Regions from separate parts of the Burkholderia sp. 3C genome, predicted to be linked through region 1. Evidence: predicted binding sites of a transcription regulator. Region 1 holds the regulator's gene; the other holds the start of a gene.
The links. The regulator FliA, encoded in region 1, starts transcription of late flagellar genes. The targets are predictions, from matches to a motif close to CTAAAGTTTNNNNNNNNNNNGCCGNTA.

Region 1 (6,565 bases):
TCAGGTTCGCACCGATGCGCTCCAGATGCAGGCGCGCGACCTTCTCGTCCAGATGCTTCGGCAGCACGTACACCTTGTTCTCGTACTGCTCGCCACGCACGAACAGTTCGATCTGCGCGAGCGTCTGGTTGGCGAACGAGTTCGACATCACGAACGACGGGTGGCCGGTCGCGCAGCCGAGGTTGACCAGGCGGCCTTCGGCCAGCAGGATCACGCGCTTGCCGTCCGGGAAGATGATGTGGTCGACCTGCGGCTTGATGTTGTCCCACTGGTACTGGCGGGTCGACGCGATGTCGATTTCGGAATCGAAGTGGCCGATGTTGCAGACGATCGCGTTGTGACGCATCGCCTTCATGTGGTCGTGGCCGATCACGTGGAAGTTGCCGGTGGCCGTCACGAAGATGTCGGCCTTGTCGGCGGCGTATTCCATCGTCACGACGCGGTAGCCTTCCATCGCCGCCTGCAGCGCGCAGATCGGATCGATTTCCGTGACCCACACGGTCGCGCCGAGGCCACGCAGCGATTGCGCGCAGCCCTTGCCCACGTCGCCGTAGCCGGCCACCACCGCGATCTTGCCCGCGATCATCACGTCGGTCGCGCGCTTGATGCCGTCCACCAGCGATTCGCGGCAGCCGTACAGGTTGTCGAACTTCGACTTGGTGACCGAATCGTTGACGTTGAACGCCGGGAACGGCAGGCGGCCGTCCTTTTCCATCTGGTACAGACGGTGCACGCCGGTGGTGGTTTCTTCCGTCACGCCCTTGATATGCGCGAGGCGCGTCGAGTACCACACCGGATCGGCGTCGAGGTGCGCGGCGATCGACTTGTACAGCGCGACTTCTTCCTCGTTGGTCGGCTTGGCGATCACCGAGCGATCCTTCTCGGCCTTCGCGCCGAGGATCAGCAGCAACGTGGCGTCGCCGCCGTCGTCGAGGATCATGTTGGCGAATTCGCCGTTCGGCCATTCGAAGATGCGGTGCGAGAACTCCCAGTATTCGTCGAGCGATTCGCCCTTGAACGCGAACACCGGCACGCCGGCTTCGACGATGGCCGCGGCCGCGTGATCCTGCGTCGAGAAGATGTTGCACGAGGCCCAGCGCACGTCGGCGCCGAGCGCCTTCAGCGTCTCGATCAGCACGCCTGTCTGGATCGTCATGTGCAGCGAACCGGCGATGCGCGCGCCCTTCAGCGGCTGCGATGCCTTGTTTTCCTCGCGGATCTGCATCAGGCCGGGCATTTCGGTCTCGGCGATGTTCAGTTCCTTGCGGCCCCAGGCGGCCAGCGCCAGGTCGGCGACGAGGTAATCGTTGGAAGCTTTCGAATCGATAACGGCGTTCATCACGCCCTCCTTTCTTGATGGATCAAAGATTGGTGACGTGAGCGCCGTTCAAGGAGCGGCTCGCTGGCCGGAGGGTTCGTGGGGACGGACCCGCCGGGCGGTGCGGGCCGCGCGGTGAAGATTTCCGAGCCTGGCGGGCAGGACGCCCGTCGCAACGCTCCTCGGAAACGAGCACGGATTGTAGCAAACAGTCGTGAACAATTCCCACACGCACGGCGCGGGATTCGGCGGCCGAAATCCCGCGATCGATCGCGACGATGGCGGCAGGCGGGCACTCGCCTGCGGGCCTCGTGCGGCGCGCCGTGGCGCACTGCGGCACCCGATACGCGGCGCTCAGTGTTCGGCGCCGACCCAGGCCTGTTCGCGCAGGCGGGCGCGCAGACGCGCCACGGCCTGGCTGTGCAACTGACACACGCGCGATTCGCTGACCTCCAGCACCGCGCCGATTTCGCGCAGATTCAGCCCGCGCTCGTAATACAGCGACATCAGCAATTTCTCGCGCTCGGGCAGGCGATCGATCGCCTCCACCAGCGCGGCGCGCAGGTGATCGTCGAGCAGCGCCGACAGCGGGTCCGAATGGTCCACGCGATAGCGGTCGAGGAACGGCTCGTCGTCGGCGGAGCGGTCGAAATCCTCGTAATAGATCAACTGGCTGCCGTGCAGATCCTGCAGCATCGACTGGTACTCGTCGAGCGGCATCTCCAGGTGCGTGGCGATCTCGGTTTCGTTGGCCGGGCGGCCGAGCTTCTGCTCGACGCGGTGCACGGCCTGCTCCACCTCGCGCGAGGTCTTGCGCAGGCTGCGCGGCAACCAGTCGTTGCTGCGCAGCTCGTCGAGCATCGCACCGCGAATGCGCTGCGTCGCGTAGGTTTCGAACTGCGCGCCCTGATCTTCCTTGTAGCGGCCGGCCGCGTCGAGCAGGCCGATCATGCCGGCCTGGATCAGGTCGTCGAGATCGACGCTGGCCGGCATCTTCGCGACCAGTTGCAGGCCCAGACGACGCACCAGCGGCGCATATTTCGCGAGCACCTCGGCTTGCCCCATCCCGGCCTCGGCCATCGCCGACGTGGACAGTTTTCCTTGAGCGTTGTACATCGGCTCTCTCCTGATAGCCCTTTGGGTCAGGCGGCTTGCGCCGCACCCCGTTCGACGGCCGGCGTAGCGGCGAACGGCCGGCCGGCGACCGGCGCCGAGCGCATCGGCCAGTACAGCAGGTCCGACGCGATCTGCCGGTAGTCGCGCGCGGCGGCGGCCGACGGAAACGCGTCCACCACCGTGTGCACCAGTTCGCGGGCACGCGCGACGAGCGGATCGGCGCTGACGTAGCCGCCTTCTTCCAGCGCGACCGTCAGGTAGCGCCCCGCCACGCCGGCCAGATTCTCGTAGGCGGCGCGCGCATCGGCTTCGCTCTGCACGTGGTTGATCAGCACGCGGAACTGCGCGAGCGCGTGCGCGTAGTGCAGGCGCTTCATGCAGGCATAGGCTTCGGTGATCGCCGCGCCGGCCACCCGCGTGACGATCAGCACGTCGTGCGCGGCGCGCGCGAGCGCCGACAGCGCACCGTTCGCGTCGCGCTGGGCGTCCACCAGCACGATGTCCGCCGCGCCGTCGAGATAGGCGGCCAGGCGCTCGTCGTCGTAGCCGTCGCGCGCCAGATCGGCCGCCACGCACAGCGAGAAGCCGGCCTCGTGACGCACCGTGGTGCCGGTGCGCAACCAGGCGCCGGCCAGCGTCGCGGTGGCGGATTCCACGTCCGAGCGCTCGTCGACCACCAGCACGTCCTTGCCGAGCGCGGCCAGCGCGGCAGCCAGATTGACGACCGCCGAGGTGCAGCCGACGCCCGACGGGCCGCCGGTGACCGCAACGATCCGGGTGGCGCGGCCGGCCAGCAAGCGCCGCAATCCTTCGGCCTGATCGGTAGTGCGCTTATCCAAAGTAGACCTCGTGTTGTCCGGCGCCCGGGCGGCCGGCCAGAGCCGACAGCATGCCGGGCAGTTCGTCTTCGTGCGGCACGAACGGCGAGCCGTCGCGCGGCACGCAGAACGCGCTCTTGAGCAGGAACTTGCGGGTGGCGACGTACAGGTTCTCCGGCACCTTCTGGCCGGTCGACACGTAGTGCACCGGCAGTTGGTAGCGGATCACCGTGTCGAGCACGCTGCCGAGGTTGGTGGCCTCGTCGAGCTTGGTCAGGATGCAGCCGGCGAGATCGGTCTGACCCGCGCCGCGATAGGCCTGCACCACTTCGTTGAGCGTATCGCCGTGGCTGGTCGCCGACATCAGCAGCAGCCGCTGCACGCGCGAATCGGCGCCTTGCAGCATCGCGATCTGGTCGGACACGGTGCGGTCGCGCTGGCTCATGCCGATCGTGTCGATCAGCACGATGTGCTTGTTGCGCAGCTCCGAGAGCGCCAGTTGCAGATCGCCGCCATCCTTCACCGCATGCACCGGCACGCCGAGAATCCGGCCGAAGATGCGCAGTTGTTCGTGGCCGCCGATCCGGTAGCTGTCGGTGGTCAGCAGCGCGACCTTGCTGGCGCCGAAGCGCATCACGCAGCGCGCGGCCAGCTTGGCGGTGGTGGTGGTCTTGCCCACGCCGGTCGGCCCCATCAGCGCGAACACGCCGCCGCGCTCCATCAGCGCATCCTCGCTGTCGAGCACCGGCAGGTTGCCGGCCAGCACCGTTTCGGCCCACTCGCAGGCGCCTTCGAAGCTGCCCGCCGACACGTCGGCCGGCAGGTTGTCGACCAGGGTGCGCACCAGTTGCGCCGAGAAGCCGGCCGAGAACAGGCGCTTGGTCAGCGCGCCATGCAGCGGGCTGCGGCGTTGGCGGTCGCCCCATACGAGGCCGGCGAACTGCTCTTCCATCATGCCGCGCATCGCCGACAGCTCGTTCATCACCGTCTCGTTGACGATCCGCTCGATGCGCGAATTGACTTCGTCGGCGATCGAGGCGGCCGGCGTCTGGGTGCCGCGCACCACGCGCTCGGCGAGCTTGGCGACGGCCGGCGAGATCGCCGGGGCGGACGCAGCGGCCGGGGCGGCCGGGCGTTGCGGCGGCTCCACGCGGGCGGCGACGTTGCGCACGATGTCGCGCGCCCATTCGGGCGTTGCGCTATCGTCGAGCGCCGCATTCAATTCGGCGGCCGTGACCGGTTCGCCGCGTGCGGCCGGGGCCGAGATCGCATCGTGCTGGCGCGTCAGGCGGCGCGCGTGCTCGACGAGCCACGGGGCCGGCGTCGACGGCGCGACGGCCGGGGCCGGTTCGTAGGCGGGTGCGGCGGCGGCCGGGGCGGCGTCGTGCTGGTCGTCGTCGCCCAGGTCGTAGCGCGAGGCAGCCGAGGCCGGTTCCGTGGTGTCGGCGCTCGCGCCGAACATCGACGAGAACACGTCGCCCGAGGCGTACGGATTGGCCGGCATGCGCGGCGCGGCGGGCGCGGCGGCAGCGTTGGCGGCCGGCGCCGGGCGGGCGGCGGGCGGCAGCGCGCGGGCCTGCGCGGGCGCGGCGGCCGGCGATTTCGGCGCCAGCGCGGCCAGCTCGGCGTCCGCGAGCGCGACGATTTCGACCGAACCGTCGTCGAGCGTGCGGTTCGACAGCACGACGGCATCGCCGCCAAGCGCTTCACGCACCAGACGCAGTGCGTCGCGGCTCGTTGCGCCAGTGAATTTGCGGATGTTCAAGCGTTACCCCCGATGACGTTCGTGACTTTGATCGTGCGTGTTTCCGGCACTTCGGCATAGGACAGCACTTTCAGTTGCGGCAGGCTGCGGCGCAGGAAACGCGCGAGCATCGCGCGCAGCGCGTGCTGCACCAGCAGCACGGGCGGCAGCCCCATGTTCTGCTGCCGCAGCATCGCTTCTTGCGTGCCGATCAGCAGCGTGTGCGCGAGACCCGGTTCGAGACCGGGGTTCGCGCCCGTGGCGAGCGCTTGCGACAGCACCCGCTCCAAATTTGCGTCGATACCCATCACCTGCATTTCGCCGGTGCCCGGATACCACTGTTGCGTGATCGCGCGTCCCAGCGCGAGCCGCACCACGGCGGTCAGTTCGTACGGATCGGTGATGCGGCCCGACTGCTCCGACACGGCTTCGATGATGGTGCGCATGTCGCGGATCGGCACACCTTCTTCCAGCAGGTTCTGCAGCACGCGTTGCAGCGTGGTCAGCGAAACCGTCTTCGGCACCAGATCCTCGATCAGCGACGGCGCGTCGCGGCCGGTGCGCTCCAGCAGCGCCTGCACTTCCTGGCGGCCGAGCAGCTCGGCGGCGTGCTGCACCACCAGATGGTTCAGGTGGGTGGCGATCACGGTGCTGGCGTCCACCACGGTATAGCCGTACACCTGCGCCTGTTCGCGCTGCGACACGTCGATCCACACCGCCGGCAGGCCGAACGCCGGGTCGCGCGTCTGCGCGCCGGGCAGCGCGGCCGTGACCTGGCCCGGGTTGATCGCCAGCCACTGGCCCGGAAACGCTTCGCCGGTGCCCACCTCGACGCCCTTCAGCGCGATGCGATAGCCGTTCGGGCGCAGCTCCAGGTTGTCGCGGATATGAATCACCGGCGGCAGAAAACCGATTTCCTGCGCGAACTTCTTGCGGATGCTCTTGATGCGCTTGAGCAGTTCGCCATCGCCGCTGTTGTCGACCAGCGAGATCAGCCGGTAGCCCACTTCGAGGCCCAGTGGATCGATCAGCGTGACGTCTTCCCAGGTGGCTTCGTGGCTGTCGGCCGGCAGCGCGGCGGGCGGCGCGATCTCGGTCACGTCGCCGGAGGCGCGCTTGGCGGCCTCGCGGCGGCTCATCGAGCGCGCCAGCCAGATCAGCCCGCCGCCCAGCAGCAGGAAGGCGAAGTGCGGCATGTTCGGGATCAGGCCCATCACCGCGATGATCACGCCGGTAATGAGCAGCACGCGCGGGTTGGCGAACAACTGGCCGGTGATCTGGGTGCCGATGTCCTCGTCGGTCGCCACGCGCGAGACGATCACGCCGGCCGCGGTCGAGATCACCAGCGACGGGATCTGCGCGACCAGGCCGTCGCCAATCGTCAGCAGCGTGTAGTTCTTGCCCGCGGCGGCAAAGCTCATGTCGTGCTGCACAATGCCGACGATCAGGCCGCCCAGCACGTTGATCACCATGATGATCAGGCCGGCGATCGCGTCGCCGCGCACGAACTTCGAGGCGCCGTCCATCGAGCCGTAGAACTCGGCTTCCTGCGCCACCGCGACCCGGCGC
Region 2 (6,565 bases), on a different contig from region 1:
GATCGCCTCGTAAAGCGCCTGCGCGTCGGCGAGCTCGCCGCGATGATGATGGGCGATTGCGTTCTTGAGCACGAACGCGATGTCCGCGTCGAACTGCTGTTGCTGTTCAGGCGAGAGGCCGGCGGACATCGTATCGGACATGGGAAAACCGGACGGAAGAAGCGAATGGTGAGAATTATCCGGCTGGCCCCGGCCCGGCGAAGCGTGGAACTGACCGGTAAACGGGCGTCAATTTCATCGATGTGAATGCGGACGGGGAAACGGGGCGGGAACGAAGACCGAGGGGGCGGGATGCGTGGGGCGTCGGCGGCCGCACAGAAAAAACGGCCCGCGCAAGGCGGGCCGTGAGTTGAACGAGCGCGCGCTCGTGCGCGCGAATTGTTATTCGGGCAGGCCGCTCAGAAGCGCAGTGCGGCCTGGTTGTACTGTTTGGCCGCGTTCAGGCGTTCCGAGGCGGTCCGGTATTCGTGTTGCAGTTCCTCGCTGGCGCGCGCCGTTTCGGCCGTGATGCCGGCGTCGAGCGCCTGGATTTCGCGGATCATCAGCAGATCTTCCGGCGTTTGGGCCGCGTCGAGCGATTGCAGGTAGGGCGCGCGCGCGCCGATCAGGCGCTCGGCGCCTTCCCAGTCGGCAAGCCGCACCGCGCGGTCGATCTCGTGCGTCATCGACAGCAGTTGCGAGACGAGGATGTGCTGGTCCATGTCCGGTTCTCCAGGAGGCGGGCGTGGCTCAGGACGACTTGTTGGTCGCCAGCGCGCCGGCGCTGTTGGTGCCGCCGAACAGCGCGGTCAGGTAGTTCTGCTGCTGGTTCATGTTGGCCAGCACGGTGTTCAACTGCGTGAACTGCGCGTTGTACTGCGTGGTCAGCGTCGCCGCGTAGGCCGACAGCGTGGTCTGCTGCGCCGTCAGGCTCTTCAGGTCGGTCTGCACCGCATTGGCGCTGAGGGTCAGAATGCCGCTTTTGGGGTCCGTGTACGACGTGATCGCCGCGTTGATCTGCTCGCCGAGGCCGTTGGTGCTGTTGAACAGCGTCGAGGCCGCGGTGGGATTGTTGGTCAGCGCGTTGGTCAGGGCCGTCTGGTCGACGATCAGCGTGCCGGCCGGCTGCCCCGCGGTGGTGCCGTCGGCCACCGTGATGCCGAGCTGTTGCAGCGTCGCACCCACGCCGTTGCTGTTGACGGCGCTGCCGAGGATCGACTGCATCTGGGTGCTGATCGTGTTCAGCGTCGAATCGCCGAACAGCGGGCCGGTGACGGGGGCGGTCGGGTTGGTGTTGTCGAACGAGCCGACCGTGGCGATCGCCTGCACCAGCGTGTTGTAGTTGCTGACGAACGTCGTGACCGCCGAGGCCTGCTTGGTCGTATCGGCCGCGATCGTCAGCGTTTGCGTGGTCGCCGGGTTGGTCACGGCGGCTTGCGTGAGATTCAGCGTGACGCCGTTGATCACGTTGGTGACGGCGTTGGTCGGGCTCAGATTGGTCACGCCGTTGACCGTGACCGAGGCGTCCTGCGCGCCCGACGATTGCGTCCATTTGGTCGCCGTGGTGGTGCCGGTGGTGATCGTCGACTGGCCGCCCGTGGTGTTCGGCGTCGAGCTGACCGCCAGGTTCGACAGGCCGTTGTCGGTGGTGGCGTTGACGGCCACCGAGATGGTGTTGGCCGCGCCGCTGTTGTTCGAGCGCAGCACCAGGTGGGCGCCGTCGCTGCCGGTCACGATGCTGGCCGTCACGCCGGGGTTGTCGCTCGCGTTGTTGATCGCGGAGGCGATGCCCGACAGCGTGTTGTTGGTGGAATCGAGCGAGATCGTCGACGATTTGCCGTTGACCGTCAGCGTCATCGAGCCGGTGCCGAGCGCGGCGGTGGAATCGAAGGCCGGCGAGGTCAGCGATTGCGATTGCGCGATCTGGTTGACGGTCACGCCATAGGAGGCGGCCACGGCGCCGGAGGCGGTGGTCGCGGTCAGGCCCGTGCCGCCCGTGGTGGTCGCGGTGAAGGTTTGCGCGAACGAGCCGTCGGTCAGCGTGGAAAGCGAGCTTTGCAGGTTCTGCAGCGCAGTCTGCAGGCTGGTGTACGCAGCGGCCTTGTTGTTGTCGGTGAGGACAGCGGTCGACAGGATCGCCGTTTGGCCGGCGGTCTTGGAGTTGACCAGCGCGGTCACGAGCGAATTGACGTCGAGGTTGGCATTGCCCGTCGTGCCGTTGATGATCGACTGTGCGGCTTGCTGCAACGCGGAACTGCTGCTGATCGCGTTGTTGGACGTGGATGACGTGGACGAAATCGTGGACATCGCGGAGCTCCGTGGCGCTGACAAGTCGGTTTGACCGTGCGGATACTGCGGGAAACCGGGGGAAAACGGAAGACTTCAAAAGCAAAAAACGCGCGGCAGCCACGAGGAAGACTGCACCGCCGCGCGAACGGGCCGCCCATGAGGGCGCGGCCCGGTTTTCAAAGCACCTGCCAGATGCCTTACTGCAGGAGCTTCAGAACTTGCTGCGGCAGCGAGTTCGCTTGAGCCAGCACCGAGATGCCAGCTTGTTGCAGCACTTGTGCCTTGCTCAGGTTCGCGGTTTCCTGCGCGAAGTCCGCGCTCTGGATTTGCGACTGGGCCGACGACAGGTTCGTCGAGTTTTGTTGCTGCGTTTGCGCGATGGCGGTCAAACGGTTTTGCGTCGCGCCCAGCGTTGCCTGCAGGTTGTTCACCGTCGACAGCGCGTTTTCGATCGCGACCAGGGCCTGGTTGGCGCCCGTGGTGTTGCTGATGTTGATGTTCGCCACGGTCGGCGGAGCGTTGACCGAGTTGATCTGCGTGATCATGTTGGCGGCCGCGCTGGCTTGCGCCGTCGTCATGCCGCTCGTGGCGCCCGTCGACAGCGTCAGGTTCGTGACGGCCGTGCCCGTGCCGGCTGCCGTACCCGTCGTGAAGATCGCGCCGACTGCCGTCGTGCTCAGCGCTTGACCGTTCTGGTCCGTGAACGTGAAGCCGCCCTTGCCGTCCGACAGAACGTTGACCGACGTGATCGCCGGGTTCGTTGCGGTCGTGGCTGCGCCGTTGGTGTCGAGGTGCAGGTTCGAGATCGTGCCGACCGTTTCACCTTGTGCCACCAGACCGCCGCCGATCTTGGCAGCCGACAGGCTTTGGCTCAGGTCCAGGCTGACCGTCTGGCCGACGTTCGCGCCGACCTGGAACGTCGTGATGCCGGCGGAACCGTCGAGCAGGTTCTTGCCGTTGAAGTTCGTTTGCGAAGCAATACGATTCACTTCCGAGATCTGCGCGGCAACTTCTTGCTCGGCAGCAGCCTGGTCGCTGGTCGACAGCGTGCCCGTTGCGGCCTGGTTGGCCAGCGTCCGGATACGTTGCAGGCTGGTCGTCAGTGCCGACAGGGCGCTCGACGAGCTCTGGATCAGCGAGACGGCGTCGTTCGTGTTCGACACGCCTTGGTTCAGGCCGTTGATGGCCGTTTGCATGCGGGTCGAGATTGCCAGACCGGCTGCATCGTCTGCTGCGCTGTTGATGCGGTTGCCCGACGACAGACGCGTGATGGCTTGCGACAGTGCGCTTTGCGAGCCGTTCAGGTTTTGCTGAGCGACCAGCGAGTTGATATTGCTTGTAATTCCGAGCATGGTAAATCTCCTAAAAGCCGATAAGCCTTTGACAAGCCAACGTGGGCATCGGCGGACGCACTCGTTCTTTGCTGGCCGCCTCAAAGCAGGATTTCGGCGCTCCCAAAAAAAACTTGAGGGGGAAGATTGCGATCACTTGCAATTTCTTCCGATTTTTTGTCGGAGGCGCACTTGCCGGGGATGTTTCGCTCGAATCCCGCAGTGGTGCTGCGTTGCGGGATGCCGAGCGGGGGTGTTGCAGCCCCGTCCCTGATTGTTAACGGTTTTCTCGCGATTCTCTTGAGTCGTCGTGTGCTCGAAATTTGTCTGGCAGGCGTGGTAAACCGCTGGCTCTACGAATGTTTACCTGCTAGCATGGCGGGCTGAATTGAGATTTCTGTCAAGCCCTTGCCGTTTCGGCATGTCAAAGCTGGCAGTCAAACGCGGCGCCGGTTGCAGCTTGCCGAGCGTTTCGCGGCGCATTCCGCCTCTCTTTTCCGGCCTCCCAGGCCACAAAACCCGCTCGTTTCGCCTGTTGTGGGAACGCCCGGAAGGCCGGTGCGTGGCGCTTGGCCGCTACGTTTTTGACCGTATCAAGCAATTTAGGAACGACATGACGACGATTCTTCTGAAAGAAAACGAGCCGTTCGAAGTAGCGATCCGCCGCTTCCGCCGCGCGATCGAAAAGAACGGCCTGATCGCTGAGCTGCGCGAGCGCCAGTCCTACGAAAAGCCGACCGCCGTGCGCAAGCGCAAGAAGGCGGCAGCTGTGAAGCGCCTGCACAAGCGCCTGCGCAGCCAAATGCTGCCGAAGAAGCTCCACTAAGGCTTCCCCGGTTCGCATTGAAGCGGCGGTGTCCCTCGAAAGAGGGGCGCCGCCGTTTTGCTTTGGGGCGGCGGTTTCTTGTTTAACGTGGTGTTGCGTTCAGGCCACGCCGGTTTTTCCGGCCCGCTTGGCGGTGGCCGGCTTTGCGGCACCCGGTTGTTTCACTGCCCTGGCCGTGGTTTTCTCCGTTGCCTTGGCGCCGGGCTGGCCCAGCGCCGCGCAGGCGTCGCGGCACGGGCAGTCGAATTCGTGATCGTTGACCATCCCGGTGGCCTGCATCAGCGCATAGCAGATCGTCGAGCCGACGAACTTGAGGCCATAGCCCTTGAGCGCCTTGCTCATGGCGTCCGACAGGGCGGTGGAGGCCGGCGCGTCGCGGTACGACTTCCAGCCGTTCTGGATCGGCACGCCGCCGACAAAGGACCACAGAAAGGCATCGAGCGAGCCGTGTTCGGCGCGAATGCGCTGCACGGCGCGCGCATTGCCGATCGTCGATTCGATCTTGGCGCGGTGGCGCACGATGCCGGGGTTCTGCATCAAGGTGTCGACCTGCGCGGGCGTGAAGCGCGCCACGGCGTCGGCGTCGAAATTCGCGAACGCGGCCCGGTAGCCTTCACGCTTGTTGAGGATCGTCGACCACGACAGCCCCGCCTGTGCGCCTTCCAGGGTCAACATTTCGAACAGATAGCGTTCGTCGTGGGCCGGACGGCCCCATTCGGTGTCGTGATAAAGCGCATCGGCATCCGTGCGGACCCAGTTGCAGCGTTCACTCATCGATTCCTCGCGCCTCGGGTGGGTGCCGGCGCCCATGCCGGCACGGAAGGCGCCCAGCATAGCGCAATGCCCGTGCCGCGCAAGCCGGCCATCCGGCCAATGGGCGGGGCGCGCCGATGCGGTTAAGCTCTCGGCTCGACTGATCGGCAATCCCGGAGTGTTTCACCATGACAGAGCCCACTTACCTGATCGGCATCGATGGCGGCGGCACCGGCACGCGCGCGGTGCTGGCCGATGCCCGCGGGCGCGAACTCGCGCGCGGCAGCGGCGGCCCGTCGGGGCTGGCGCTCGGCATCGAGGGGGCATGGCGCTCGATCGAGGCGGCCTGCGCGCAGGCGTTCGAGCAGGCCGGCCTGTCGCTGGACTGGGCGCGCTGCACGATGGGCTGCGGCCTGGCCGGCAGCAATCACGCGGCATGGCTCGCGGCGTTCCTGGCCAGCGCACCGGTACCGGCGCTGGCGGTGGAGAACGATGCCTACACCACCGTGCTCGGCGCGCACGGCGGGGCGGCGGGCGTGATCGTCGCGCTCGGTACCGGCAGCGTGGCGGCCGCGATCGATGCGCAGGGCGCGTGCCGAATCGCGGGCGGCTACGGTTTCCCGTCGGGCGACGAAGCCAGCGGCGCCTGGTTCGGGCTGCGTGCGCTCGCGCATGCGCAGCAGGCGCTCGACGGTCGCGCGCCGCGCGATGCGTTGGCCGAGGCGCTGATCGGCCTCACTGGCGCGACCGACCGCGACAGCCTGGTGGTCTGGTCCTGCGCCGCCAACCAGACGGCCTACGCCACGCTCGCGCCGGCCGTATTCGCGCACCGCGCGCATCCGCTTGCCGAACGCCTGATTGCCGAGGCGGGCGAGGCGATCGGCCGCATGATTGATGCGCTTGATCCTGATCAATCTTTGCCGGTTGCGCTGTGCGGCGGGCTGGCCGGTCAACTCGAAGCGGCCGTGCCGGCTGCGCACCGGGCCCGGTTGCGCGCGCCGCTGGCCGATTCCGCGCACGGCGCGTTGCAACTGGCGCAACGCGAAGCCGCGCGCCGCGCCGGGGGGCGCTGAGGTGGGCGATGACCGGCCCGGCCGGCAGGCTGCGGCCGGCGCTGCTGCAGCGCGACGCGTTGGCGCGGCAGCGTAAAATGCCAGCTTTCCGCGCCCAGCCCACCCCCGCCATGTACAAAGTCATCTGCACCGATCTCGACGGCACGCTGCTCAACCGCGACCACCAGCTCGATCCGTACACGGTCGAGACGGTCCAGCGGCTGGCGTCCGACGGCGTGCCGTTCATCATCGCGACGGGGCGCCATCATGCCGACGTGGCCGGCATTCGCGACGTGCTCGGCATCCGGCCGTACCTGATCACGTCGAACGGCGCG

Region 2: a site for FliA is predicted at 3,712-3,738, ahead of ACYP33_RS12935 (flagellin). Genes of this name have one in related genera too.

What each region holds. Positions count from the first base shown of each region.
Region 1 covers NZ_BAAILN010000043.1:5,071-11,635, reverse strand. Annotated here, with positions in the region: gene ahcY (adenosylhomocysteinase) at 1-1,339, opposite strand, end outside; S-adenosyl-L-homocysteine riboswitch at 1,441-1,508, opposite strand; gene ACYP33_RS06330 (RNA polymerase sigma factor FliA) at 1,673-2,434, opposite strand; gene ACYP33_RS06325 (nucleotide-binding protein) at 2,461-3,273, opposite strand; gene flhF (flagellar biosynthesis protein FlhF) at 3,266-5,017, opposite strand; gene flhA (flagellar biosynthesis protein FlhA) at 5,014-6,565, opposite strand, start outside.
Region 2 covers NZ_BAAILN010000071.1:15,729-22,293, reverse strand. Annotated here, with positions in the region: gene ACYP33_RS12950 (O-linked N-acetylglucosamine transferase, SPINDLY family protein) at 1-141, opposite strand, end outside; gene ACYP33_RS12945 (flagellar protein FliT) at 399-701, opposite strand; gene fliD (flagellar filament capping protein FliD) at 730-2,286, opposite strand; gene ACYP33_RS12935 (flagellin) at 2,466-3,620, opposite strand; gene rpsU (30S ribosomal protein S21) at 4,213-4,425, shown strand; gene ACYP33_RS12925 (DNA-3-methyladenine glycosylase I) at 4,525-5,199, opposite strand; gene ACYP33_RS12920 (glucosamine kinase nucleotide-binding domain-containing protein) at 5,367-6,251, shown strand; gene ACYP33_RS12915 (Cof-type HAD-IIB family hydrolase) at 6,362-6,565, shown strand, end outside.